2 regions of the Cupriavidus gilardii genome follow, and region 1 is predicted to be linked to the other one. Evidence: predicted binding sites of a transcription regulator. Region 1 holds the regulator's gene; the other holds the start of a gene.
What was found. The regulator NrdR, encoded in region 1, represses ribonucleotide reductase genes. The targets are predictions, from matches to a motif close to CACNANATNTNGTG.

Region 1 (12,120 bases):
GATCGACATGTCTTGCGTGACGGTCACGGGATTCATCGAGCGGTCTTGATGGTTGCGAGGACTGGTGCGGGAATCGGGGCCGGGCGGAAGCTGTCGCGGTCCACGCATCCCACCCGGATCGTGCCCGCGGCCAGCATCAGCGGCCCGCGCCACGCTTCCTGGGCGAATTGGACCGAGGCCGGCCCGACCCGTTCAATACGGGTGCGGATCTCCAGCAGATCGTCCAGCCGGGCGGGCGCATTGTATTCCACCGCCGTGCTGCGCACGACAAAGACCACGCCGGATTCGTCGGCGAGGGCCTGCTGCTCGATGCCGAGCGCGCGCAGCCATTCGGTGCGCGCGCGTTCGAAAAACTTGAGGTAGTTGGCGTAGAACACCACCCCGCCGGCGTCGGTGTCTTCCCAGTAGACGCGCAGGGGCCATACGAAATTCGTCATGGCCGCGATTGTAACGGACGCGGGCGCGGCTTCGGTGTCACACGGCGTCCGACAACGCAACGCCGGGGCGTCCTACAGACGAGCGCCCCCCTTCCAGCCCGCCGGGCCCCGCCACAGGCCGCCCGGCCGGCTTGCGGCGAGCCGGGGCCTCGCGTAAACTCCGGCCAACCATTCCACCTTGCGCGACTGGCGAAGTCAGTGGGTACTACCACGAGGAAGCGCAAGATCTCTGGCGCCACGCCACCGGAAGCGGTCCGATGCCAGGCGCGATGCCCGGCCCCGGCCCTTGCGATGGCCGCCGCGCCTGCCGCTCGCCTGGGCCAGCGAATGGGAAGCAGGGTGCGCCCTGCGCCGCCAGTCCCGGGCCCTGCGCCCAGGCCGGCGACGCGGTTCGCATGCGTCTTCCCCGCGCGCCCTACCGTCGTTCCGTTCCCGTATTCTTCGGTCAATCCGCCGTCATTGCACGGTTTTCACCGATCCTTCTACAGACGAGTCTCGCCATGTTCGAACGCAGCCGCTACACGATCGATCAGATCGATCCCGAACTCTGGTCCGCCATCCAGCAGGAAAATCAGCGCCAGGAAGACCATATCGAGCTGATCGCCTCCGAGAACTACACCTCGCCGGCCGTGATGGCTGCCCAGGGGTCGCAGTTGACCAACAAGTACGCCGAGGGCTATCCCGGCAAGCGCTATTACGGCGGCTGCGAATATGTCGACGTCGTCGAGCAGCTGGCGATCGATCGCGTCAAGCAGCTGTTCGGCGCCGAGGCCGCCAACGTGCAGCCGAATTCGGGCTCGCAGGCCAACCAGGGCGTGTTCTTCGCCGTGCTCAAGCCGGGCGACACGATCATGGGCATGAGCCTGGCCGAAGGCGGCCACCTGACCCACGGCATGGCGCTGAACATGAGCGGCAAGTGGTTCAACGTGGTCAGCTACGGCCTGAACGCCGACGAGGACATCGACTACGGCGCGCTGGAAAAGCTGGCCCAGGAAAAGAAGCCGAAGCTGATCATCGCCGGCGCGTCGGCCTTCTCGCTGCGCATCGACTTCGAGCGCATCGCCGCGGTGGCCAGGTCGGTCGGCGCCTATTTCATGGTCGACATGGCGCACTACGCAGGCCTGATCGCCGCTGGCGTCTACCCGAACCCGGTGCCGCACGCGGACTTCGTCACCACCACCACGCACAAGAGCCTGCGCGGCCCGCGCGGCGGCGTGATCCTGATGAAGGCCGAACATGAGAAGGCCATCAACTCGGCGATCTTCCCCGGCATCCAGGGCGGCCCGCTGATGCACGTGATCGCCGGCAAGGCGGTCGCGTTCAAGGAAGCGCTGTCGCCGGAGTTCAAGGCCTATCAGCAGCAGGTCGTCAAGAACGCCCAGGCGCTGGCCGACACGCTGATCGCGCGCGGCCTGCGCATCGTCTCGGGCCGCACCGAGAGCCACGTGATGCTGGTCGACCTGCGCGCCAAGCAGATCACCGGCAAGGAAGCCGAGAAGATCCTCGGCGACGCCCATATCACGGTCAACAAGAACGCGATCCCGAACGATCCGGAAAAGCCGTTCGTGACCTCGGGCATCCGCCTGGGCTCGCCGGCGATGACCACGCGCGGCTTCAAGGAAGAGGAAGCGCGCCAGGTCGCCAACCTGATCGCCGACGTGCTGGACAACCCGCACGACGCCGCCAACATTGCGCGCGTGCGCGAGCAGGTCGCGGCGCTGACCAAGCGCTTCCCGGTCTACGGCTGATCGGCCGTCGCCGCGCGCCGCCGATTGCCGGCGGCGCGCGGCCGCTCAACCTCCGCCTCCAGGTGGTCCGATGAAATGTCCCTTCTGCGGTCACTCCAATACCCAGGTGCTCGACACCCGCATGTCCGAGGAAGGCGACACCGTGCGCCGGCGCCGCCGTTGCGAGGCCTGCGACCGGCGCTTCACCACCTATGAGCGGATCGAGCTGTTCTTCCCGGCCATCGTCAAGAAGAACGGCAGCCGCGTCGATTACGCGCGCAGCAAGCTGAAGGATTCGATGCGGCTCGCGCTGCGCAAGCGGCCGGTGTCGGCCGAGGCCATCGACGAGGCGATCGCGCGCATCGAGGAAAAGCTGCTGGCGCTGGGACAGAAGGAAATCCCGAGCAGCCAGGTCGGCGAACTGGTGATGCGCGAACTGCGCAAGCTCGACAAGATCGCCTATATCCGATTCGCTTCGGTCTATCGCAGCTTCGAGGACGTGTCCGAGTTCTCCGACGTGCTGGCCGAGGTCAGCTCGCCCAACGGCAAGCGCTGAGGTGGCGCCCAGGGGCGCAGCGGCCTTGCTCATGGTCGTTGCCGCCGCCGTTGCGGCCAGCCTTGCCGCTGTTGCAAACCTTGTCGAATCCTCCACGATTCGACACCGGATCTCCGCCCGCTGACGATTACTCTGGTCCCCGCTTGTCACGCACAGGACCAGAGCGATGGTTGCGATCCCTTCGGCGGCTTCCCCTTCCTTTCTCTACCGATCTGCTGGCGGGCGCGTGCGGCGCCGCGGCTACCTGCTGATCGAATCGTTGATCGCACTGGCGGTGCTGGGCATCGGCCTGCTGCCGCTGGCCCGGCTCGGCCCGGCCGCGCTGCAATGGTGGCGTGATCCCTTGCTGATCGGCCAGGCGCTGCGGCTCGCCGGCGAGGGCGCGGAACTCGCCGGGCTGGCGGGGCCGGATGCGCTACCCGATCCCGCCAGGCTTCCGGCAGTCTCGCAAGCCGGCGGCCTGCCGGCGCCACGCTGGTGCGCATCGGTACCGGCCGACGCGGCGCAGTCCGACTGTCCGGCCGGCCAGCGCGTCGTCGTGGTCGGCCCCCTGGCTTCATCGCCAGGCTCGCGCAGCGAGGCCGGCGTCGCCCATTCCCGGGCCGCGTTGCGCGCGATCGCGCTGCGGCTGCGGCCATGAGTGCGATCGTGCTCGGCGGGCCCACGTCCTCATCGGCCGCGGGCCGCGGCAGGGCGATGCCACGGCGTGCGCGTATGCCCGCCGGATCGTCGCTGGTCGACGTGATGGTCGGCCTGCTGCTCGGCACGCTGGCGACCGGCGCTGCGGTGACGGTCTTCCTGACGGTGCGTTCCGCCTACGCAATCGCGGCCGAGCAGCGCGAGCTCGAACAGCGCGGCGCCGCCCTGCTCGACGCGATTGCCACGCTGCTGCGCCACGCGGGCTGGCATCCGGATCCGACCACTGCCCTGCCTCCGCCGCTGAGCGGCCGCGACGACTGCGGCCAACCGAGGCTCGGCGGCACGCTCGCTTGCGACAAACCCGGCGTCGCCGGCAGCGATGCGCTGCTGATCCGCTTCGGCGGCGATCATCCGGCCGGCGATCCGGCGCTGCCGGACCGCTATCTGACCGACTGCAGCGGATACCCCGTCCCCATCGCGGCCGCCCCTGTTGCGACCAGGCCGGCATCGGCGCCGCCAGCGGCGGACTATCTGACCGCCAATCTGCTGTACGTCGCCGACGGTGCCGACGGCGAGCCGCAGTTGCTGTGCCGCTACCCGGGGCGCGGCGATGGAGGCAACGGTGGCGGCAGCGCTGGCAGGACCTGGAGCACAGGGGCGCTGGCCCGCGGCGTCGAGACCCTGCAGCTGCGCTATGGCATCGACCGCGATGGCGATGGCCGCGTCGACGCCTTCCTGCGCGCCAGCGAGCTTGCCGTGGCCGGACCCGGTGCGTGGTGCAGCGTGTTGGCCGTGCAGATCGCGCTGGTGCTGCGCACCGGTGCCGGCACGGATGCTGCGCCGCGGCCGATGCTGCCTCTGCTGCCCGCGCGCATGGCCGGTGAGCAGGGCGACGATATCGTGTTCCGGCCGCGCTCCCGGCCCAACGCATCGAGGCGGGTCTTCGCCACCACGGTATGGCTGCGCAATGCGCCGTTCTGCGCGGGGTCGCCATGTTGAAAGCCAAGGACGAGGCGATGTCTCGGCAAGCTGAACGCGGCGCCATCACGCTGATTTCCGTGGTCGTGATGTCGACGCTGACGCTGGCCCTGGCCGGGGCGCTGTTCGTGCTGCTGCTGGCAGGACATCAGGCGATCGGCCAGCGGCTCGAACGCGAGATTGCGTTGCGCAACGCCGAGCTTGCACTGACCGATGGCGAGCACGATCTGCGCGGCAACACGAAGGTGGCGGCCAGCGCCGCGGCCAGCGCGGCATCGGCCTGGCCTGCGCCCGGTCGTTGCGGCACGCAGGCGCAGCGCGGCTTGTGCAGCGCCGCCGTGGGGCAGCCGCCGCCGTGGCGGGCCTGGATGGGGGTGGGCCCGCCTGCCGACGACATCGGCATCCCGATCGGATCGGCGACCGGCGCGACGCTGCCCGTCATCCCTGCGGAGATGGCCGGTGCGACCACGGTGCCGCGCTATCTGATCGAACGGCTGCCGCAAAAGGAAACCGGCGCATCGGCGCCCGCCGGCGTGCACGCGCAGCGCTACCGCATCACCGCACTGGGCCAGGGACGCGATCCTGCCGCCCGTGTCGTGCTGCAAACCGAATGGATCGATCCGTCTCCACGCGACGGCGCCGCAAGCCAGCCGGGACCCGCCGGCATCCGGCGCCTGGGCTGGCGCGAACTCGTGCCGCCATATCCGCCATGATCGTGCCCCGCCCCGCCGCCTTCACACTGATCGAGCTGTTGGTGGCGATCACCATCGCTGCCATCGTTGCCGGCCTCGCGGCCGCCAGCTGGCATCGGCATCTGCAGCGCAGCTGGCGCGTGCAGGCGCGCACCGCGATGATCGCGGCGATGCTCGAGCTGCAGCGCCACGCGATGGCCCGCGGCAGCTTTGCCGACGACGGCGGGCGCCGGCCGGCCGGAACCTGGCCACAGTGGCTGCCGGCGCCGCCGGCGCAACCGCAATACCGTCTCGCGGCGCTGCCCTGCACCGATGCCGGCCTCGACCGTTGCATCGAACTGCATGCCGCGCCCCAATGGCCGGACCCCGCCTGCGGCACGCTGATCCTGCGCAGCGGCGGGGAGTGGCTGATCGAATCGGCGGACATGGCGGGCCCCGTACCATGGCCCGCAGGGTGCTGAGCGCGCGGCGCGGCGATCGCCGGCGGCACGGCGCAGGCAATACGGGGACCACGCTGATCGAATCGCTGGCCGCGCTTGCCATCACGGCAATGCTCTCCGCCGCCGGCTATCCGTCGTATCGCGATGCGCTGGAGCGCCAGCAGGTCCGCGTCGCCGCCGACCTGCTGGTGGCCTCGATCGAGACGGCGCGCGAATTCGCGCTGGCCAGGCGCGGCAACGTCCTGCTGTCGCCGCGTCAAGGCTTCCCCGACTTCTCGCGCGGCTGGCGCATCGTCGCCGGAGAGCCCAATGAGCCCAATGAGGCCAACGAGATCGGCGAGGCCCCCGCGCTGTCCGTGGTGACCCTCGGCGCCGGCTGCCTGCGCGTCGCGCTGCGCGCCACGGACGGCAGCCACGCGCTGCGGCTGGCTCCTGTGGGATACTCTCGGTCGGAACGTGGCGGCTTCTATGCCGCCACCTTTACCCTGCGCTGCGGCCACGCGCAGCGTCAGGTCAGGCTCGGCGCGCTGGGCCGCCTGCGCATCTGTACGCCCGGGCAGGACACCGACTGCGACAGCCGGACCGACGCCGGGCCCTGAGCCACGCGGGCCCCGAAGCGCGGCCCGGCATGCCGGATCCGACCACGCGAGCCAACTACGCCAGAGCAATACGCCAGTCCATCGCGCCAGCCCATCGCGCCAGTCACCCCGTCAAGACAACCGGCAGGAAACCGCCCACTCATGTTCTCCGAAACCGATCACGCCGCCATGCAGCAGGCCCTCGCGCTGGCCGCGCGCGGCATGTTCATCACCACGCCGAACCCGCGCGTGGGCTGTGTGCTGACCAAGGGCGGCAAGGTGATCGGCGAAGGCTATACGCAGCCCGCGGGCCAGGACCATGCGGAGATCCAGGCGCTGAAAAACGCCGCCGCGCGCGGCATCGATGCTGCCGGGGCGACCGCCTACGTCACGCTCGAGCCATGCAGCCATTTCGGCCGGACACCGCCGTGCGCCGACGCGCTGGTGCGCGCCGGCGTCAAGCGCGTGGTCGCGGCGATGGAGGATCCGAATCCCACGGTATCGGGACGCGGCCTGCAGCGGCTGCGCGATGCCGGCATCGACGTGCGCTGCGGCCTGCTGGAGAAGGAGGCGCGCGATCTGAATATCGGCTTCGTCTCGCGCATGACGCGAGGGCTGCCGTGGGTCCGCGTCAAGGTCGCCGCCTCGCTCGATGGCGGCACCGCGCTGCACGACGGCACCAGCCAGTGGATCACCGGCCAGGCCGCACGCGACGATGGCCATGCCTGGCGTGCCCGCGCCTGCGCGATCCTGACCGGCATCGGCACGGTGCGCGACGACGACCCGCAACTGACCGTGCGCGCCGTCGACACGCCTCGCCAGCCGCAGCGCGTGCTGATCGACTCGCGCCTGGAGGTGCCACTGGACGCCCGCATGCTGGCGCCGGACACCGGGGATTTCGCCAAACCCGTACTGGTGTTCTGTGCGATCGACGACCGCGCGCGCCGCAGCGCGCTGGAGGCACGCGGCGCCGAAGTGGTGGTGCTGCCCAACGCGCACGGCAAGGTCGAGCTGCGCCGCATGCTGGAGGAACTGGGCCGGCGCGGCATCAACGAGCTGCATGTCGAGGCCGGCTTCAAGCTCAACGGGTCGCTGATCCGCGAGGGCTGCGCCGACGAATTGCTGATCTATCTGGCGCCCCGGCTGCTCGGCGACGCCCAGGGCATGTTCAACCTGCCGCCGCTGGCCCGGCTGCAGGACGCGCCGGCCTTCCGCTGGCACGACGTGCGGCAGGTCGGCGACGACCTGCGGCTGATCGCGCGCCGCCATCCGGCGAGCTGAGCGGCACGTCATTCTTCGGGCCGCCAGCATGCCGCTTTCGCTTCCCCCTTTCGCTTTCCCCTTCTCTCTCCCTGCTGACCAGACCATGTTTACTGGCATTGTGGCGGCCGTCGGCCGCATCGACTCCGTGACGCCGCTGGGCGACCAGAACTCCAATGACGCCGGCGTACGGCTGCAGATCGACGCGGGCGGGCTCGACCTGTCCGACGTGCAGATCGGCGACAGCATCGCCATCCAGGGCGCCTGCATGACCGTGGTGGCGCTGCAGCCCGGCCGGTTCGACGTCGAGGTCTCGCGCGAATCGCTGGACAAGACCACCGGCCTCGCGCAGCCTGGCCGCGTCAATCTGGAAAAGGCGCTGCGGCTGGCCGACCGGCTAGGCGGCCACCTGGTGTCCGGCCATGTCGACGGCCTGGGCGAGGTCACCCATTTCGCGCCGGTCGGCGAATCGCACGAGCTGCGCGTCAAGGCGCCGCGCGAGCTGGCGCGCTATCTGGCCTACAAGGGCTCGGTGGTGGTCAACGGCGTCTCGCTGACGGTCAACCGCGTGGCCGACCAGCCCGACGGCTGCGAATTCTCGATCAACCTGATCCCCCACACGATCGAGGTGACCACGCTGCAGGACCTGCGCCCAGGCGCGAAGGTCAATCTGGAGATCGACCTGATCGCCCGCTATGTCGAGCGGATGCTGAACGCCGAGGGCAAGGCAGGCGAACGCCTCTGACGGCCGGCACCGGCCGCGCAGGCCGGCCCGGCTGCCGAGGCCCAGGCCCGGCGCCGGGCCCCTTGCCCCCGGCTCGCATCGCGTACAATGCCGGGTTAAACCGCGCGCCGCCCCGGCGCGCCGCAGTCGCCTCACGGGCACCGCCCCGGGGCCGCCCCCGCCAGACTTTCCTTTGCCTACCTCATGACGATCGCCCCAACCGAAGACATCATTGCCGAGATCCGTGCCGGCCGCATGGTTATCCTGGTCGACGAGGAAGACCGCGAGAACGAGGGGGATCTGGTGCTGGCGGCCGACTTCGTCACGCCCGAGGCGATCAACTTCATGGCCAAGTACGGCCGCGGCCTGATCTGCCTGACGCTGACGCCCGAGCGCTGCCGCCAGCTGGAACTGCATCCGATGGTCAGCCGCAACGGCACCCCGCACGGCACCGCCTTCACGGTGTCGATCGAGGCGGCCGAAGGCGTGACCACCGGCATTTCGGCGGCCGACCGCGCCCGCACCGTGCAGGCCGCCGTCGCGCGCGACGCCAGGCCCAGCGATCTGGTCCAGCCCGGTCACATCTTCCCGCTGACCGCCCAGCCCGGCGGCGTGCTGATGCGCGCCGGCCATACCGAGGCGGGCTGCGACCTGGCCGCGCTGGCCGGCGTGACCCCGGCCGCGGTGATCTGCGAAATCATGAAGGACGACGGCACCATGGCGCGGCTGCCGGACCTGATCGAATTCGCCGAGCTGCACGGCCTGAAGATCGGCACCATCGCCGACCTGATCCACTACCGCAGCCGCACCGAATGCATCGTCGACCGCGTCGGCGAGCGCACCATGCAGACGCCGTACGGCACCTTCCGCAGCATCGCCTACCGCGACAAGCCCAGCGGCCACGCCCATCTGGCGCTGATCAAGGGCGAACCGCAGCCCGACCGCGAAACGCTGGTGCGCGTGCACGAGCCGCTGTCGGTGCTGGACCTGCTCGAAGTCTCCCGCACCACCCACTCGTGGACCGTGCCGGCCTCGCTCGAGGCGATCGGCGCGGCCGACAGCGGCGTGATGGTGCTGCTGAACTGCGGCGACAGCGCCGAGCGGCTGTTCGCGCAATTCAGCGCGCTGGACGAGCCCCAGACGCGCGCCCCGCGCAAGCCGGACCTGCGCACCTACGGCATCGGCGCGCAGATCCTGCGCGACGTGGGCGTCGGCAAGATGCGCGTGCTGGCCTCGCCGCGCAAGATGCCCAGCATGACCGGCTACGATCTCGAAGTGACCGGCTACCAGCCGATGAACGGCGACGACGACTGAGCGTCCCCCCAACACCAGCGGCCGGCCCATCCCGGGCACGGCTGCCCACCGAACCCTGGAGAACGATATGGATCACGGTTTCTACCCGAGCAACCTCGACGGCGAAGGCCTGCGCATCGGCATCGTGCAGGCGCGTTTCAACGAGCCGGTCTGCGACGAACTGCGTGAAGCCTGCCTGGCCGAGCTGGAAAAGCTGGGCATCGAAGGCGAAGACACGCTGGTGGTGACGGTGCCCGGCGCACTCGAAGTCCCGCTGGCGCTGCAGAAGATGGCCGAGAGCGGCCAGTTCGACGCGCTGATCGCGCTGGGCGCCGTGGTGCGCGGCGAAACCTACCACTTCGAACTGGTTTCGAACGAGTCGGGCGCGGGCATCACGCGCGTCGGCCTGGACTTCAACCTGCCGATCGCCAACGGCATCCTGACCGTCGATACCGACGCCCAGGCCCATGCCCGCACCCGCGAGAAGGGTCGCGACTGCGCGCGTGCCGCGGTGGAAATGGCGAACCTGGTGGCGGCGCTCGATTCGCTGCGCGGCCAGGACGACGAGGACGAGGACGAGGACGACGATGAGTGATGCAGCACAGGGCGGCAAGCCTGCCGCCAAGTCCGGCCGCTCCGACGCCAAGGCGCCGCCCAAGAGCGCGCGCCGCCGCTCGCGCGAACTGGCGCTGCAGGGCCTGTACCAGTGGCTGCTGAACCGCAACGACATCGGCGCGATCCAGGCCCATCTGCACGATGCGCAAGGCTTCAACAAGGCCGACCGCGAACATTTCGACGCGCTGCTCAACGGCGCCGTGCGCGAGGAAGAACGGCTGACCGCGGCCTTCTCGCCGTTCCTGGACCGCACCGTCGACGAGCTGTCCCCGGTCGAGCGCGCCGCGCTGCTGATCGGCAGCTACGAGCTGGTGCACTGCATCGACATCCCGTACAAGGTCGTCATCAACGAGGCCGTCGAGCTGACCAAGACCTTTGGCGGCGTCGAAGGCTACAAGTACGTCAACGGCGTGCTCGACAAGGTCGCCGCGCAGGTGCGCGCCACCGAGGTCGCCGCCCGGCGCTGACCGGCGCCCTGCCCCGCGGCATGCGCCGGACCGACACCCGCCCAGGCGGGTGTTTTCATTTCCGGCGATGATTGCGGCTGGGCCCGCGCCTCGCTGGCCCTCGCACCGCTTTTCCCGCCCACTCCACCGACTCCACCGTTTCCACCGTTTCCCGCCATGGACCCACAGCGCCTCGCCACCGCCTCCCGCCTCGCCAATATCCGCGCCTTCCACGTGATGGAGCTGGCCAAGCAGGCCGCCGAGCTCGAACGAGCCGGCCGCCACATCATCCACATGGGCATCGGCGAGCCCGACTTCACCGCGGCCGAGCCGGTGGTTCGGGCGGCGGAAGCGGCAATGCGTCGCGGCGTGACGCAATACACCGGCGCGCTCGGCATCCATGCGCTGCGCGAGGCGATCGCCGGCTATTACAAGAGCGCCTATGGGATCGATATCCCGGCCCGGCGGGTCATCGTCACGGCCGGCGCCTCGGGCGCGCTGCTGCTCGCCTGCGCGGTGCTGGTCGAGATCGGCGCCGAGGTGCTGATGCCGGACCCGAGCTATCCCTGCAACCGTCACTTCGTCGCGGCATTCGACGGCGTCGCCAGGATGGTTCCCAGCGGCCCGGAGGCGCGCTTCCAGCTGACCGCCGATCAGGTGCGCGAACACTGGGGCGAATCGACCCGCGGCGTGCTGCTGGCCTCGCCGTCGAACCCGACCGGCACCTCGATCCTGCCCGACGAGCTGGCGCGCATCCTCGCCGAGGTGCGGCAGCGCCGCGGCTTCGCGATCGTCGACGAGATCTACCAGGGGCTGTCGTACGACGGCGCGCCGGTGTCGGCGCTGTCGCTCGACGACAATGTCGTCACGGTGAACAGCTTCTCCAAGTACTTCAACATGACGGGCTGGCGGCTGGGCTGGCTGGTGGTACCGGACGCGCTGGTGGCGGACTTCGAGAAGGTCGCGCAGAACCTGTTCATCTGCGCGTCGGCGGTAGCCCAGCACGCCGCGCTGGCCTGCTTCACGCCCGAGGCACTGGCGATCTACGACGAGCGCAAGGCCGAATTCCAGCGCCGCCGCGACGCCATCGTGCCCGCGCTCGAGGCGCTGGGCTTTGGCGTGCCGGTCAGGCCCGATGGCGCGTTCTATGTCTATGCGGACTGCCGCGGCGTCCAGCACCCGGCCGCCGGCGATTCGGACCGGCTGACGCAGGCGATGCTGCACGATGCCGGCGTGGTGCTGGTGCCCGGTCTGGACTTCGGTCCGCATACCGCGCGCGAGTACATTCGCATCTCGTACGCCACGTCGATGGCGCATATCGAGGAAGCAATGCGGCGGCTCGGCAAGCTGTTCGGGAAATAGAGATAGCGCAATCGCGGCGGCCATCGCGGCCCGCCAAAACGAAAGCGGCGCAGCCGATCAGGCTGCGCCGCTTTTCTTTGAGCCCTGCGCGGACGCGGACAAAGCCGCGCCGCAATCCGGCAATCAGGCCTTGCGGGGCGCCTGCGCCGCCTCCAGCTCGATGCCGTCCTGCGGCTCGGGCGTATGTTCGGCCTGCGTCTTGGTCGACGACAGGCCCGGCAGCGACTCGGTCGCGTCCGGCGTCGCCGCCGGTGCATTGCCGCGGATGCCCAGCACCTGACGCAGCTTCGCGCGCTCGGCCAGCACCTTGGCGCCATAGCCGCCATCGGTGGCCGTCGTCGCGCCGACGTAGTATTTCAGGCCGCCTTCGATC
Region 2 (12,120 bases), 1.3 Mb from region 1:
GCGCTGGACCCGCTGCCGCTGACCTCGCTGCAGGTCAACCAGTCGCCGGTGGCGGCGATGACCAGCTGGCTGGCCGACGATGCGGCGCCGGCCGGCTTTACCGTCGATCAGGAAATCGAGCTGCAGGCCAGTGCCGAGAGCAAGGCCACGGTCCGCTATGTCCGCCATCCGCTCGATGCCGAGGAACTGCGCCGCCATATCGCGGCCGGCAAGCGCTGCACGCGGCTGGCGATGACCTGGAACGACCGCGTCTCGTTCGTGCTGACCGACGCGCTGGCGATCAAGCGCGTCGCGCCGCTCGACGTGGTCAAGGAACAGATCGACGGCACCATGAGCGACGAGGACGAGCGCTTCGACGCGGACTTCGCGCTGATGGCCGGCGAGCTGTCGGCCATGCTCGGCGATCTGACCGAGGCGCTCGGCGGCGAACGCCAGGGCTGACGGCGGCTCGTCCGGAAACGATACGGGCCGGCGTCGATGCCGGCCCGGACTTTGACTGCCCCTTCCTTCAGCGGGCCGGATGCCGGTCGGCACGCGCCGGCGCGCACCGTTCCAGCACCGCCTCCACGCCGGTCATGCCGGCAAACAGCGGGTGCACCGACACCAGCGCGCGCAGCTCGGCCGGCAGCATCGCGCGGTCTCGGCGCGCCAGCGCCGCGGCCTGCCGCAGCGCGCCCAGCACCTGCTCCATCAACGCACGCCGCAACTGCGCATGACACGGGTCGATGGTCGCGATCGATTGCAGCGTCAGCGCCAGCACGCTGGGCCGAGCGAGTCGCGCCAGCGTCTCTGCGGCAATCGTGATGTGCGCACCCTCGAGCTGCGCACCGCTGAAATCGGTCCACGCCAGGCTGATCTCGCGCAGCGTCGCCTGCCGCAGATCGGCACCGTGAAAACGCAGGTGCGATACGCCGGCGATCGGCGGATCGGCGCCCGCCAGGTCGGCATGGCTGAAATCGAAGGCCAGCGCCGTCAGCGGCGCCTCGTCTTCCGGCTCCAGCCTCAGGCCGCGCAGCAGGGCGCTGCGCTGCGCGGCAGCCGGCGACCTGGCCCGCGCGGCATCGCCGGCGCGCAGCCCGACCAGACGCCGCGCCAGCTCGAGGAAGCGTTGCCAGCTGCGCTGCCGCGGCGCGGCATCATGGCCCGCTGGCTCGGGCTGGCGCACATCATGAACGGCGAGCTGGATGCCGGCGTTCAGCGGCTTCGTCGACGCCGGAGGGGTCGCGCCGCTCTGCTGCGGCGCGGAGGGTGCGGCAATGCCGCGGTGGATACTGGGAATGGTCATCTCGGCTCTCCCGCTGTGGAATCAGGCTGCTGGGCCAAAGGATCGATTCAACGGTCGGATCGACCGGTGGATCGAATGGCAGCCATTGTTCCCGTGGTGCAGAGGTACGACCATGCGTTAGGGCAGCAGACTATCGGTTTTGGTCTACTCCTTGCGGCGTTGGTGATGCGGGCCTCACGACGATGGGCCTCACAACATTTCGCCGAGGTGCGACACCAGAAATAGCAGGATGCCGATGCAGCAACCGACCGCCGTGCCGCTGATCCGGATGTACTGCAGGTCGGGGCCGATGCTCAGTTCGATCTGCCGCGACATGTCCGTCGCGTCCCAGTTGCGCACCGTGTCGCTGATATGCGATGTCAGGAAGTCGGCGAACCGGGGCGCGGCCGCCGCGGCAAACGACTCGGCGTGGTCGTTGATCGAGCGGCGCAACTCCCGGTCCTCCGACAGCCTCCGGCCGAACCACAGCCCCACGCGTTCGACCTGTTGCTGCAGCTGCGGCGAGCTGGACGCCAGGTCATTCGACAGCCAGTCGCGCAGCGCGGCCCACACGTTCTGCGCATAGTCGGCCAGTTGGGGATTGCGCAGCACGAAGTCCTTGATCTCCTCGCCTTTCCTGACAAACGCCTCGTCGGTCCTGAGCCTGGCGATCAGGCCTTCCAGCGCGTCGTCGAAGGCCGCGCGCAGCTCGTGCGCCGGCATCCGCGCCACCTCGTCGAGAAAGTCGATCACATTGCTGCGCGCCGCCTCGGCGGCCTTGTCGCCCAGCCATTCGGTCGGCAGCACGATCTGCTTCCACTTGTGTTCGCTCTTGAGCCAGCTGACCACGCGCTGCGCGATCAGTTGCTGGGTCTCGGGCCTTCTGAGCAGGCCGATCGCATGCCTGAGCACGGCGTCGAGCAGTTGCTGATGGCTGCCGCCCCGGGTCAGCATCTCGAGAACGGCGCCCACCGCCTGCGAAAAATCGATGCGGCCGATGACGGTACGCGCGGCGTCGTTCAGGAACGCCTGGATGCGCCGGTCATCCACCAGATCGAGCAGCACGCCCATCAGCTCGGCCGAATGCCGGCCGATGCGGCGCGCATTGGCCGGCTCGCTGAACCATGCAGCGAGCCACTGGGCGGGATCGCTGCGCCGGACCAGATCCGTGACGACCTCGGGATTCAGGAACTTGTCGCGGATGAAGGCCGCCAGATTGGCGGCGATGCGCTCCTTGCTCTTCGGGATGACCGCCGTATGCGGGATGGGCAAGCCAAGCGGGCGCCGGAACAGCGCCACGACCGCGAACCAGTCGGCCAGGCCGCCGACCATCGCCGCCTCGGCGCCGGCTCTTGCCAGCCGGACCCAGAACGTCGGGGGCAGGAACAGCGTCGCCACGAACACTGCCGCGGCCGCGCCGACGCATGCCAGCGCCACGCGCTGCATGCGCCCGAGTCCGGCTTCCTTGTCCGCGTTCCGGTCCTGCTGCATGGCGTTGCCACCCCGCTCCGATCGCACCCGCATCCTCCGTCATAAAAAAAGGGGACGTTCCGACCGAAACGTCCCCCTCATTACCGCTGCCTCGCTACCGTCCGGTAACGCAGCGCGAGCCTGGAAATCTCAATCCCAGGACAGCGCACCGCCCGTCTGGTATTCGATCACGCGGGTCTCGAAGAAGTTGCGCTCCTTCTTCAGGTCGATCATCTCGCTCATCCACGGGAACGGGTTTTCCTCGTTCGGGAACAGCGCGTCGAGGCCGATCTGCTGGCAGCGGCGGTTGCAGATGAAGCGCAGATAGCTCTTGAACATCGGCGCGTTCAGGCCCAGCACGCCGCGCGGCATGGTGTCCTCGGCGTAGCGGTATTCGAGGTCGACCGCCTTCCTGAACAGGCCGACGATCTCTTCCTTGAACTCCGCGGTCCACAGATGCGGGTTCTCGAGCTTGATCTGGTTGATCAGGTCGATGCCGAAATTGCAGTGCAGCGACTCGTCGCGCAGGATGTACTGGTACTGCTCGGCCGCGCCGGTCATCTTGTTCTGCCGGCCCATCGCCAGGATCTGCGTGAAGCCGACATAGAAGAACAGGCCTTCCATGATGCAGGCGAACACGATCAGCGACTTCAGCAGCTTCTGGTCGTTCTCCGGCGTGCCGGTCTTGAACGACGGATCGGTCAGCGTGTCGATGAACGGGATCAGGAACTCGTCCTTGTCGCGGATCGACGGCACCTCGTGATAGGCGTTGAAGATCTCGGCCTCGTTCAGCCCCAGCGACTCGACGATGTACTGGTAGGCGTGCGTGTGGATGGCCTCTTCGAAGGCCTGGCGCAGCAGGTACTGGCGGCACTCCGGCGCGGTGATCTGCCGGTAGGTGCCCAGCACGATGTTGTTGGCGGCCAGCGAATCGGCGGTGACGAAGAAGCCCAGGTTGCGCTTGATGATGCGGCGCTCGTCCTCGGTCAGGCCGTTCGGGTCCTTCCACAGCGCGATGTCGCGCGACATGTTGATTTCCTGCGGCATCCAGTGGTTGGCGCAGCCGGCCAGGTACTTCTCCCAGGCCCACTTGTACTTGAACGGCACCAGCTGGTTGACGTCGGTGGCGCCGTTGATCACGCGCTTGTCGGCGGCGTTGACGCGGCGCGTGCTCTGCGCGGCCGCGGCGTTCGGGTTGTTGCCCAGGATGCCGGCGCCCGGCTGCGTCGCAGCGGGCGGCAGCACGCCCTGCTGGTCGGCGGTGGCGGCGCCGACGGCAGGTTGCAGGGCGGGTTGAGGCGCGGGCTGCGGTGCAGCCTGCGGATTGGCTTGAACGTCGTCGTCCCAGCTCAGCATGAGTTTCTCCAAATGGCTCCGCAATGGAGCCCTACGAGTATTCGCTTGAGGGTGTGTCACTTACTCCAGTGACCGGTTACCCATTCCCATTTGTGGGTCTTGTAATCCCATCGCCAATGGGCCTTTACCCACTTGGTGGCACCCAACGGGCGCAACGTCTTCATGTTTTGGAGCCGATCAGGCGGCTTTGGCGGCTTCGGCGGCTTGGGCAATTCCAACTTCTTTATCTTGAACATTGCAGCCTCCTTAGCGTTCCCTTTTTATTGGCAGGCCTCGCACTCGTCGAACCCCGGATCGCCCGGGCGCATCGTGCAGACCGCGCCTTCGGCTTCGGGCATCGCCGGGGCCGAGGCGGCCACCTGGTCGATCGACGAGGCCGAGGCACCGCCGGCGGCGGCGCCCGAGGACACCGCGTTCAGCGAACCGCGCGACACGGTCGACTTCTCGACGTGCGTGGCGGCGATGGTACGCAGGTAGTAGGTCGTCTTCAGGCCGCGGATCCACGCCAGCTTGTAGGTATCGTCCAGCTTCTTGCCCGAGGCGCCGGCCATGTAGATGTTCAGCGACTGGGCCTGGTCGATCCACTTCTGGCGGCGGCTGGCGGCCTCCACCAGCCAGGTCGGCTCGACCTCGAACGCGGTCGCGTACAGGTCGCGCAGGTCCTGCGGAATGCGGTCGATGCGGGCCAGCGAGCCGTCGAAATACTTCAGGTCGGCGACCATCACCTCGTCCCACAGGCCGCGTGCCTTCAGGTCGCGCACCAGGTAGTCGTTGACCACCGTGAACTCGCCCGACAGGTTCGACTTGACGTACAGGTTCTGGAAGGTCGGCTCGATGCAGGCCGACACGCCGATGATGTTCGAGATCGTCGCGGTCGGCGCGATCGCGATGCAGTTCGAGTTGCGCATGCCGTGCTGCTTGATGCGCGCGCGCAGCTTGTCCCAATCCATCGTCGACGACTGGTCGACCTCGAGGTAGCCGCCGCGTTCCTCGGCCAGCAGCTTCAACGAGTCCTGCGGCAGGATGCCGCGATCCCACAGCGAGCCCTCATAGGTGCTGTAGCGGCCGCGCTCCTCGGCCAGCTCGGTCGACGCCTGGTAGGCGTAGTAGCAGACCGCCTCCATCGAGGTGTCGGCGAACTGCACCGCGGCCTCGCTGGCGTACGGCACGCGCAGCACGTGCAGGCAGTCCTGGAAGCCCATGATGCCCATGCCGACCGGACGGTGGCGCAGGTTCGAATTGCGCGCCTTGTCGACCGCGTAGTAGTTGATGTCGATCACGTTGTCGAGCATGCGCATCGCGGTGCGGATGGTCTTCTCGAGCTTGGCGTGGTCGAGCGCGTGGCTGCCGTCGGCCTGCTGCTTCAGGTGCGCGACCAGGTTGACCGAACCCAGGTTGCAGACCGCGATTTCGCTGTCGTTCGTGTTCAGCGTGATCTCGGTGCACAGGTTCGAGCTGTGGACCACGCCGACATGCTGCTGCGGGCTGCGGATGTTGCACGGATCCTTGAAGGTGATCCACGGATGGCCGGTCTCGAACAGCATGCCCAGCATCTTGCGCCACAGCTGCATCGCCGGGATCTTCTTGAACAGCTTCAGCTCGCCGCGCGCGACCTTCTCCTCGTAGCCGAGGTAGGCCTTCTCGAATTCCTTGCCGACCTTGTCGTGCAGGTCCGGGCAGGTCGACGGCGAGAACAGCGTCCATTCGCCGTTCTCCATCACGCGCTTCATGAACAGGTCCGGAATCCAGTTCGCGGTGTTCATGTCGTGCGTGCGGCGGCGGTCGTCGCCGGTGTTCTTGCGCAGCTCGAGGAATTCCTCGATGTCCAGGTGCCAGGTCTCCAGGTAGGCGCAGACCGCGCCCTTGCGCTTGCCGCCCTGGTTGACCGCCACGGCGGTGTCGTTGACGACCTTCAGGAACGGCACCACGCCCTGCGACTTGCCGTTGGTGCCCTTGATGTGCGAGCCGAGCGCGCGCACATTGGTCCAGTCGTTGCCGAGGCCGCCGGCGAACTTCGACAGCAGCGCGTTCTCCTTCAGGCCCTCGTAGATGCCTTCCAGGTCGTCGGAGATCGTGGTCAGGTAGCACGAGGACAGCTGCGAGCGGCGGGTGCCCGAGTTGAACAGCGTCGGCGTCGACGACATGAAGTCGAACGAGGACAGCAGGTTGTAGAACTCGATGGCGCGGCCTTCACGATCGGTCTCGTTCAGCGCCAGGCCCATCGCGACGCGCATGAAGAAGGCCTGCGGCATCTCGATGCGGGTCTCGTCGATGTGCAGGAAGTAGCGGTCGTACAGCGTCTGCAGGCCCAGGTAGTTGAACTGGAAGTCGCGCGAGGCGTCCAGCGCCGCGCCCAGCCGCGCCAGGTCGAAGGTCGCCAGCTTCTCGTCGAGCAGCTCGGCCTCGATGCCGCGGGCGATGAACTTCGGGAAGTACTCGGCATAGCGGCTGCCCATCTCGGCCTGGGTCACTTCCTCGCCGAGGATTTCCTTGCGGATCGTGTGCAGCAGGATGCGAGCGGTGACCTGGCTGTAGGCCGGGTCCTTTTCGATCAGCGTGCGCGCGGCGAGGATGGCCGAGTCGTAGACCTGGCTCATCGGCACGCCGTCGTACAGGTTCTTGACCGTTTCCTTCAGGATCGGCTCGGCATCGACGCCGTCGCCCAGCCCGGCGCAGGCGGTATCGATCAGCGCGTGCAGCGCGACCAGGTCCAGCGGTCGGGTCACGCCGCCGTCCGTGACGTTGAAGTTCGCGACGGACTGCGCCACGCGGGCGACGGCCTGCGCGTTGGCCTGGCCGCGCTCCTGGTTGCGCTTCTCGCGGTAGAGCACGTAGGCGCGCGCGACCTCATGTTCGCCCGAGCGCATCAGCGCCAGCTCGACATGGTCCTGCACGTCCTCGATGTGGAAGGTGCCGCCGTTCGGACGGCTGCGCAGCAGCGCGCGCACCACGTTCTGGGTCAGCTGCTCGACCAGCTCGCGCACGCGCGCCGAGGCGGCGCCCTGCCCGCCGTTGACGGCGAGGAAGGCCTTGGTCATCGCCACCGAGATCTTGCTCGGCTCGAAAGCGACCACCGCGCCGTTGCGGCGGATGATCTTGTAATCCTGGTAGTTGCCAGCGGCGTTCTCAGCGGCGGGGCTCGGCTGCGCCACGGCGGCGGAACCGGCCTTGCCGGCGAATTCTTGTTGGGCCGTCTGCATGAAGCACTCCTGTTTTTGTGACCAGTGTTATCAACGACAAAGAGCCCCTTGGAAAATGCGCAAAAAGAGACATCCCGGGCGCGGCGACGCCGTGCCGGATTACTGCCTTGCTGCATTCCCGTGGAGGGCTCTTGTGACGTGCCGACCCTGTGGCGCGCCGGTGTACGCGCTGCCGGCCGGCTGGAAACGCTTGACGCGCGTGGCGCGAAGGCAACCTGCCGAGCCCGTGGCGAACGCTGCACGCCTAGGTCGGCTCCCCGAAAGCACCACTAGATATAGTGGTCATAACGAAAAGCTGGACTAAGTATAGTGAAATGAATCGCGTTGACCAGTCTTGACAAGCGCTTGCGCGGGCCGGTCCGGCCCGACGCCGGCCCCCCGGCTCCCCGCCAGACCAAGCGGCTCAAGGGTTGCGGCGGTTTGGTCGGCTGGCGCACCGACGAAAGAATTTTTTTTGATTAGCGCCACACTTCCGATAGCCCCGCGCCGACGCGGGGTTTTCGGCTAGCCCGCGGCGCCGCCGCAACGGTACGGCAGCATCGCCGGCGCCAGCCCCGCGGCCTGCGCAAAGCGCGGCCAGTCAAAGCACGGACCGGGGTCGGTCTTGCGGCCGGGGGCGATATCGCTGTGGCCGGCCACGGCCGCGATCGGATAGGCCCGCACCAGCAGCCGCGACAGCGCGGCCGCGGTGTCGTACTGGGCCGGCTCGAACGGCAGCGTGTCGCAGCCTTCCAGCTCGATGCCGATCGAGAAGTCGTTGCAGCGCTCGCGCCCGAAGAAGGCCGACTGGCCGGCATGCCAGGCGCGCTCGGCGCACGAGACGAACTGCAGCAGCTCGCCGCTGCGCCGCACCAGGAAATGCGCCGACACGCGGACCTCGTGGATGGTCGCGAAGAACGGATGGCGGGCCGGATCGAGCCGGTTCAGGAACAGCGCCTCGATATCGTCGCTGCCGAATTCGCCGGGCGGCAGGCTGATGTTGTGGATCACCAGCAGATCGACCGGCATGCCGGGCGGGCGCGGATCGAAGTTCGGCGACGGCACGCGGCGCGCGCCCTCGACCCAGCCCGCGTCATCCAGGCGCAGCCGCGACGGATGCGGCCCGGTCATGCGGGACCGCCGCGGCCGCCGCCACGGTCGCCGCCACGGTCGCCGGATCGCTGCTGCGCCTCCGGCAAATGGCCGGCACGGCAGTAGTGCAGGCCCTGGTAGGCGATCGCCTCGCTGCGCGGCAGATGCACGCCGCAGTGGGCGCACGGCACCATCGGCTCCTGCGCGCGGCGATGGGTATCGGCAGCGGCATCGGCCGGCGGGGGTTTGGCGCGGCGCGCGCGCACGCGGCTGCCGAGCCACCAGAAAATGGCCAGCAGGACCGCCAGCAACAGGAACAGACGTGCCATCGACGATGCCTTGCTTCAGAGGCGATGCAGAATCACTTCGATCACGAAGCGGCTGCCGACATAGGCCAGCAGCAGGATGCAGAACGAGGCGATGACCCAGCGCAGCGCGACGCGGCCACGCCAGCCGTAGAACCGCCGGCCGGCCAAGATGCCGGCGAACATTACCCACGAGACCAGCGCGAACACGGTCTTGTGGTCGAAGCGGAAGACCCGCCCGAACAGCTCCTCGGAGAACAGCAGCCCCGAGGCGATCGTCAGCGTCAGCAGCACGAAGCCGGCCGCGATCAGCCGGAACAGCAGCTTCTCCAGCGTCAGCAGCGGCGGCAGCAGGTCGAGCCAGCGGCCCAGCCAGCCGGCCTGCTGCGGCGCGCCGGCGGCCATCGCGCCGCCCGGCACGTGTACGCCGTGGCCGCGGTTGAAACCATGCAGCCGGCGCTCGACCAGCAGCATCAGGAAGGCGTGGAAGGCCGCCAGCGTGAACAGCCCGTACGCGACGTTGGCGATGATGAAATGCAGCTTGAACAGCGGCCGCGCGGCATAGCCGAGGATCTGCGCGCCGGGGAAGGCGAGCGGCATCAGGCTGGCCAGCATCGCCACCGGGATCACGACCAGCCCCAGTCCGGCCAGCGAGAAGAAGAAGCTCTCGATCCAGTAGATGCCGACGCCCAGCCACAGCATCGCCGACAGCGCGAAGGCAAAGCCGAACACCATGCGGTCGGCCGGAAAGATCGTCTCGTGCAGCAGCATGCCGTGGCTGGCCAGCACCGCGACCATCAGCAGATGCCACCAGGCGGGCTGCCCTTCCGCGCTGCCGCCCGGCGCGGGGCCCGGCACCAGCACCATCGAACCCGGCTGGCCGCCCAGGATCGGACCGCCCGCCGGACCGCCGACAGGTCCACCGGCCGTCGTGGCGGCCAGTCCGGCGTGGCGCGTCGCCCAGCCGTGATAGGCCAGCGCGCAATAGAGGAGTGCCGTCAGGGCATACAGTACAATCGCCATTCGCGCAGTTTACCCTAGCGCCTGTTACGGTGACCGACGGCGGTGACTGACCGCGGTGACCGGCGGCAATGACCCGCGGCGGCAAGGCGGATGGCGGCGCCGCGATGGACGCCCGGCGGACCCGCGCGGTCGGCCCCGCCCGCACGCCACGGTCCGCGCCGCACGGTCGATGACCGGTCGGCCATCGGCCGGCGACAGGCCGGCGACAGGCCGACGACAGGCCGACAAACGCGGCGGCGCGCCGCAACCCTACAAAGCCCACCTCCGGATTTCTGCCATGCTGGACAATCTCACTCAACGCCTGGCGCGGGTCGTCAAGACCATGCGCGGCGAGGCACGCCTGACCGAAGCCAACACCGCCGAGATGTTGCGGGAGGTTCGCCTGGCCATGCTGGAGGCCGACGTCGCGCTGCCGGTGGTGCGCGAGTTCGTGGCCCGCGTCAAGGAAAAGGCGCTGGGCGAGGAAGTGGTCGGCAGCCTCACGCCGGGCCAGGCCCTGGTCGGCGTGGTGCAACGCGAACTGACCGCGGTGATCGGCGGCGAGGAAGCCGTCTCGGCCGACGGTACGCCCGGCAAGGCGGCCGAGCTGAACCTGGCGGTGCAGCCGCCGGCGATCATCCTGATGGCCGGCCTGCAGGGCGCGGGCAAGACCACCACGGTCGGCAAGCTCGCCAAATGGCTGAAGGAAAACAAGAAGAAGAAAGTGCTGACGGTCTCGTGCGACGTCTACCGCCCCGCCGCGATCGCGCAGCTCAAGACCGTGTCGGACCAGGTCGGCGCCGACTTCTTCCCGTCGCAGCCGGACCAGAAGCCGGTCGACATCGCCCGCGCGGCGCTCGACTGGGCCCGCAAGCACTATCACGACGTGCTGATCGTCGACACGGCCGGCCGGCTCGGCATCGACGAGGCGATGATGCAGGAGATCGCCGCGCTGCACGCCGCGCTCAAGCCGGCGGAAACGCTGTTCGTGGTCGACGCGATGCTGGGCCAGGACGCGGTCAACACCGCCAAGGCCTTCAACGACACGCTGCCGCTGACCGGCGTCGTGCTGACCAAGCTCGACGGCGATGCGCGCGGCGGCGCCGCGCTGTCGGTGCGGCACGTGACCGGCCGCCCGATCAAGTTCGTCGGCGTCGGCGAGAAGCTCGACGGCCTCGAGGCCTTCTACCCCGACCGCATGGCCCAGCGCATCCTGGGCATGGGCGACATCCTCGCGCTGGTCGAGGAGGCGCAGCGCGGCGTCGACATGGAAGCGGCCGAGAAACTGGCCAAGAAGATCAAGAAGACCGGCGGCTTCGACCTCGAGGACTTCAAGGCCCAGATCGGCCAGATGAAAAAGATGGGCGGCCTCGGCAGCCTGGTCGACAAGCTGCCCGCGCAATTCGCCCAGCAGGCCCAGGGCGCCAATATGGATCAGGCCGAGAAGCAGGTGCGCCGCATGGAAGGCATCATCAACAGCATGACGCCGGCCGAGCGCGCCAAGCCCGAACTGATCAAGGCCAGCCGCAAGCGCCGCATCGCCGCGGGCGCGGGCGTGCCGGTGCAGGAAGTGAACCGCCTGCTCAATCAGTTCGACCAGATGCAGAGCATGATGAAGAAGCTCAAGGGCGGCGGCATGGCCAAGATGATGCGCTCGATGGGCGCGATGAAGGGCGGCATGAAGGGCCTGTTCAACCGCTGATCCGCCGCATCGACCCTGCCCGCAAGAGAACACCAGAATCAGGACCGAACACCATGATGACTGCCGAACAGGCCCGCGAACTGTGGGCCAACTCCGAGGAAATCGTCAGCGCGCAGGACGTGCAGCAATCGCTGGACCGCATGGCGCGCGAGATCGCCGACAAGATGGGAGACCGCTTCCCGCTGGTGCTGTCGGTGATGGGCGGCGCCGTGGTGTTCACCGGCATGCTGCTGCCCAAGCTCGAATTCCCGCTCGAGTTCGACTACATCCACCTGTCCCGCTACAACAACAAGACGGTCGGCGGCGAGATGCAATGGCGCGTGGCGCCGCGCGAGTCGGTCAAGGACCGGACCGTGCTGGTGCTCGACGACATCCTCGACGAGGGCGAGACCATGGCGGCGATCCGCCAGCGCATCATGGACATGGGTGCGCGGGAGTTCTACGCCGCGGTGCTGTGCGAAAAGACGCTGGCCAAGGCCAAGCCGATGCACCCCGACTTCTGCGGCTTCACGGTGCCCGACCGTTATGTATTCGGCTGCGGCATGGATGCCAAGGGCTACTGGCGCAACCTCGGCACCATCCGCGCGCTGAAGGACTGAGGCACCCGCCTTTCTTCCCCGCCCCTTCCCCGTCCCGGCCGGACGCGCCTGCTTTCAGTGTCCGGCCGCCAGGATCGGCCACAGCGAGCCGAGCAGCAGCAGCGCCATCGTCACGTTGAACACGCGCAGCACGCGCGGCCTCGCCAGCCAG

Region 2: the regulator NrdR is predicted to act here: its motif matches at 7,558-7,571, upstream of FOB47_RS22965 (ribonucleoside-diphosphate reductase subunit alpha).

What each region holds. Positions count from the first base shown of each region.
Region 1 is NZ_CP054626.1:659,181-671,300, reverse strand. Features, by position in the region: gene tolQ (protein TolQ) at 1-36, opposite strand, end outside; gene ybgC (tol-pal system-associated acyl-CoA thioesterase) at 33-437, opposite strand; ZMP/ZTP riboswitch at 610-710, shown strand; gene glyA (serine hydroxymethyltransferase) at 938-2,185, shown strand; gene nrdR (transcriptional regulator NrdR) at 2,256-2,720, shown strand; gene FOB47_RS13170 (type IV pilus modification PilV family protein) at 2,887-3,360, shown strand; gene FOB47_RS13165 (PilW family protein) at 3,435-4,358, shown strand; gene FOB47_RS13160 (pilus assembly protein) at 4,376-5,050, shown strand; gene FOB47_RS13155 (type IV pilin protein) at 5,047-5,490, shown strand; gene FOB47_RS13150 (GspH/FimT family pseudopilin) at 5,472-6,068, shown strand; gene ribD (bifunctional diaminohydroxyphosphoribosylaminopyrimidine deaminase/5-amino-6-(5-phosphoribosylamino)uracil reductase RibD) at 6,210-7,328, shown strand; gene FOB47_RS13140 (riboflavin synthase) at 7,414-8,052, shown strand; gene ribBA (bifunctional 3,4-dihydroxy-2-butanone-4-phosphate synthase/GTP cyclohydrolase II) at 8,236-9,345, shown strand; gene ribH (6,7-dimethyl-8-ribityllumazine synthase) at 9,413-9,919, shown strand; gene nusB (transcription antitermination factor NusB) at 9,912-10,406, shown strand; gene FOB47_RS13120 (pyridoxal phosphate-dependent aminotransferase) at 10,563-11,747, shown strand; gene FOB47_RS13115 (lytic transglycosylase domain-containing protein) at 11,871-12,120, opposite strand, start outside.
Region 2 is NZ_CP054626.1:2,829,436-2,841,555, forward strand. Features, by position in the region: gene FOB47_RS22945 (recombination-associated protein RdgC) at 1-441, shown strand, start outside; gene FOB47_RS22950 (pentapeptide repeat-containing protein) at 509-1,285, opposite strand; gene FOB47_RS22955 (DUF445 domain-containing protein) at 1,475-2,755, opposite strand; gene FOB47_RS22960 (ribonucleotide-diphosphate reductase subunit beta) at 2,885-4,090, opposite strand; gene FOB47_RS22965 (ribonucleoside-diphosphate reductase subunit alpha) at 4,351-7,290, opposite strand; gene ampD (1,6-anhydro-N-acetylmuramyl-L-alanine amidase AmpD) at 7,795-8,400, opposite strand; gene FOB47_RS22975 (PP0621 family protein) at 8,397-8,690, opposite strand; gene FOB47_RS22980 (cytochrome C assembly family protein) at 8,706-9,689, opposite strand; gene ffh (signal recognition particle protein) at 9,967-11,370, shown strand; gene FOB47_RS22990 (hypoxanthine-guanine phosphoribosyltransferase) at 11,424-11,969, shown strand; gene FOB47_RS22995 (LysE family translocator) at 12,024-12,120, opposite strand, start outside.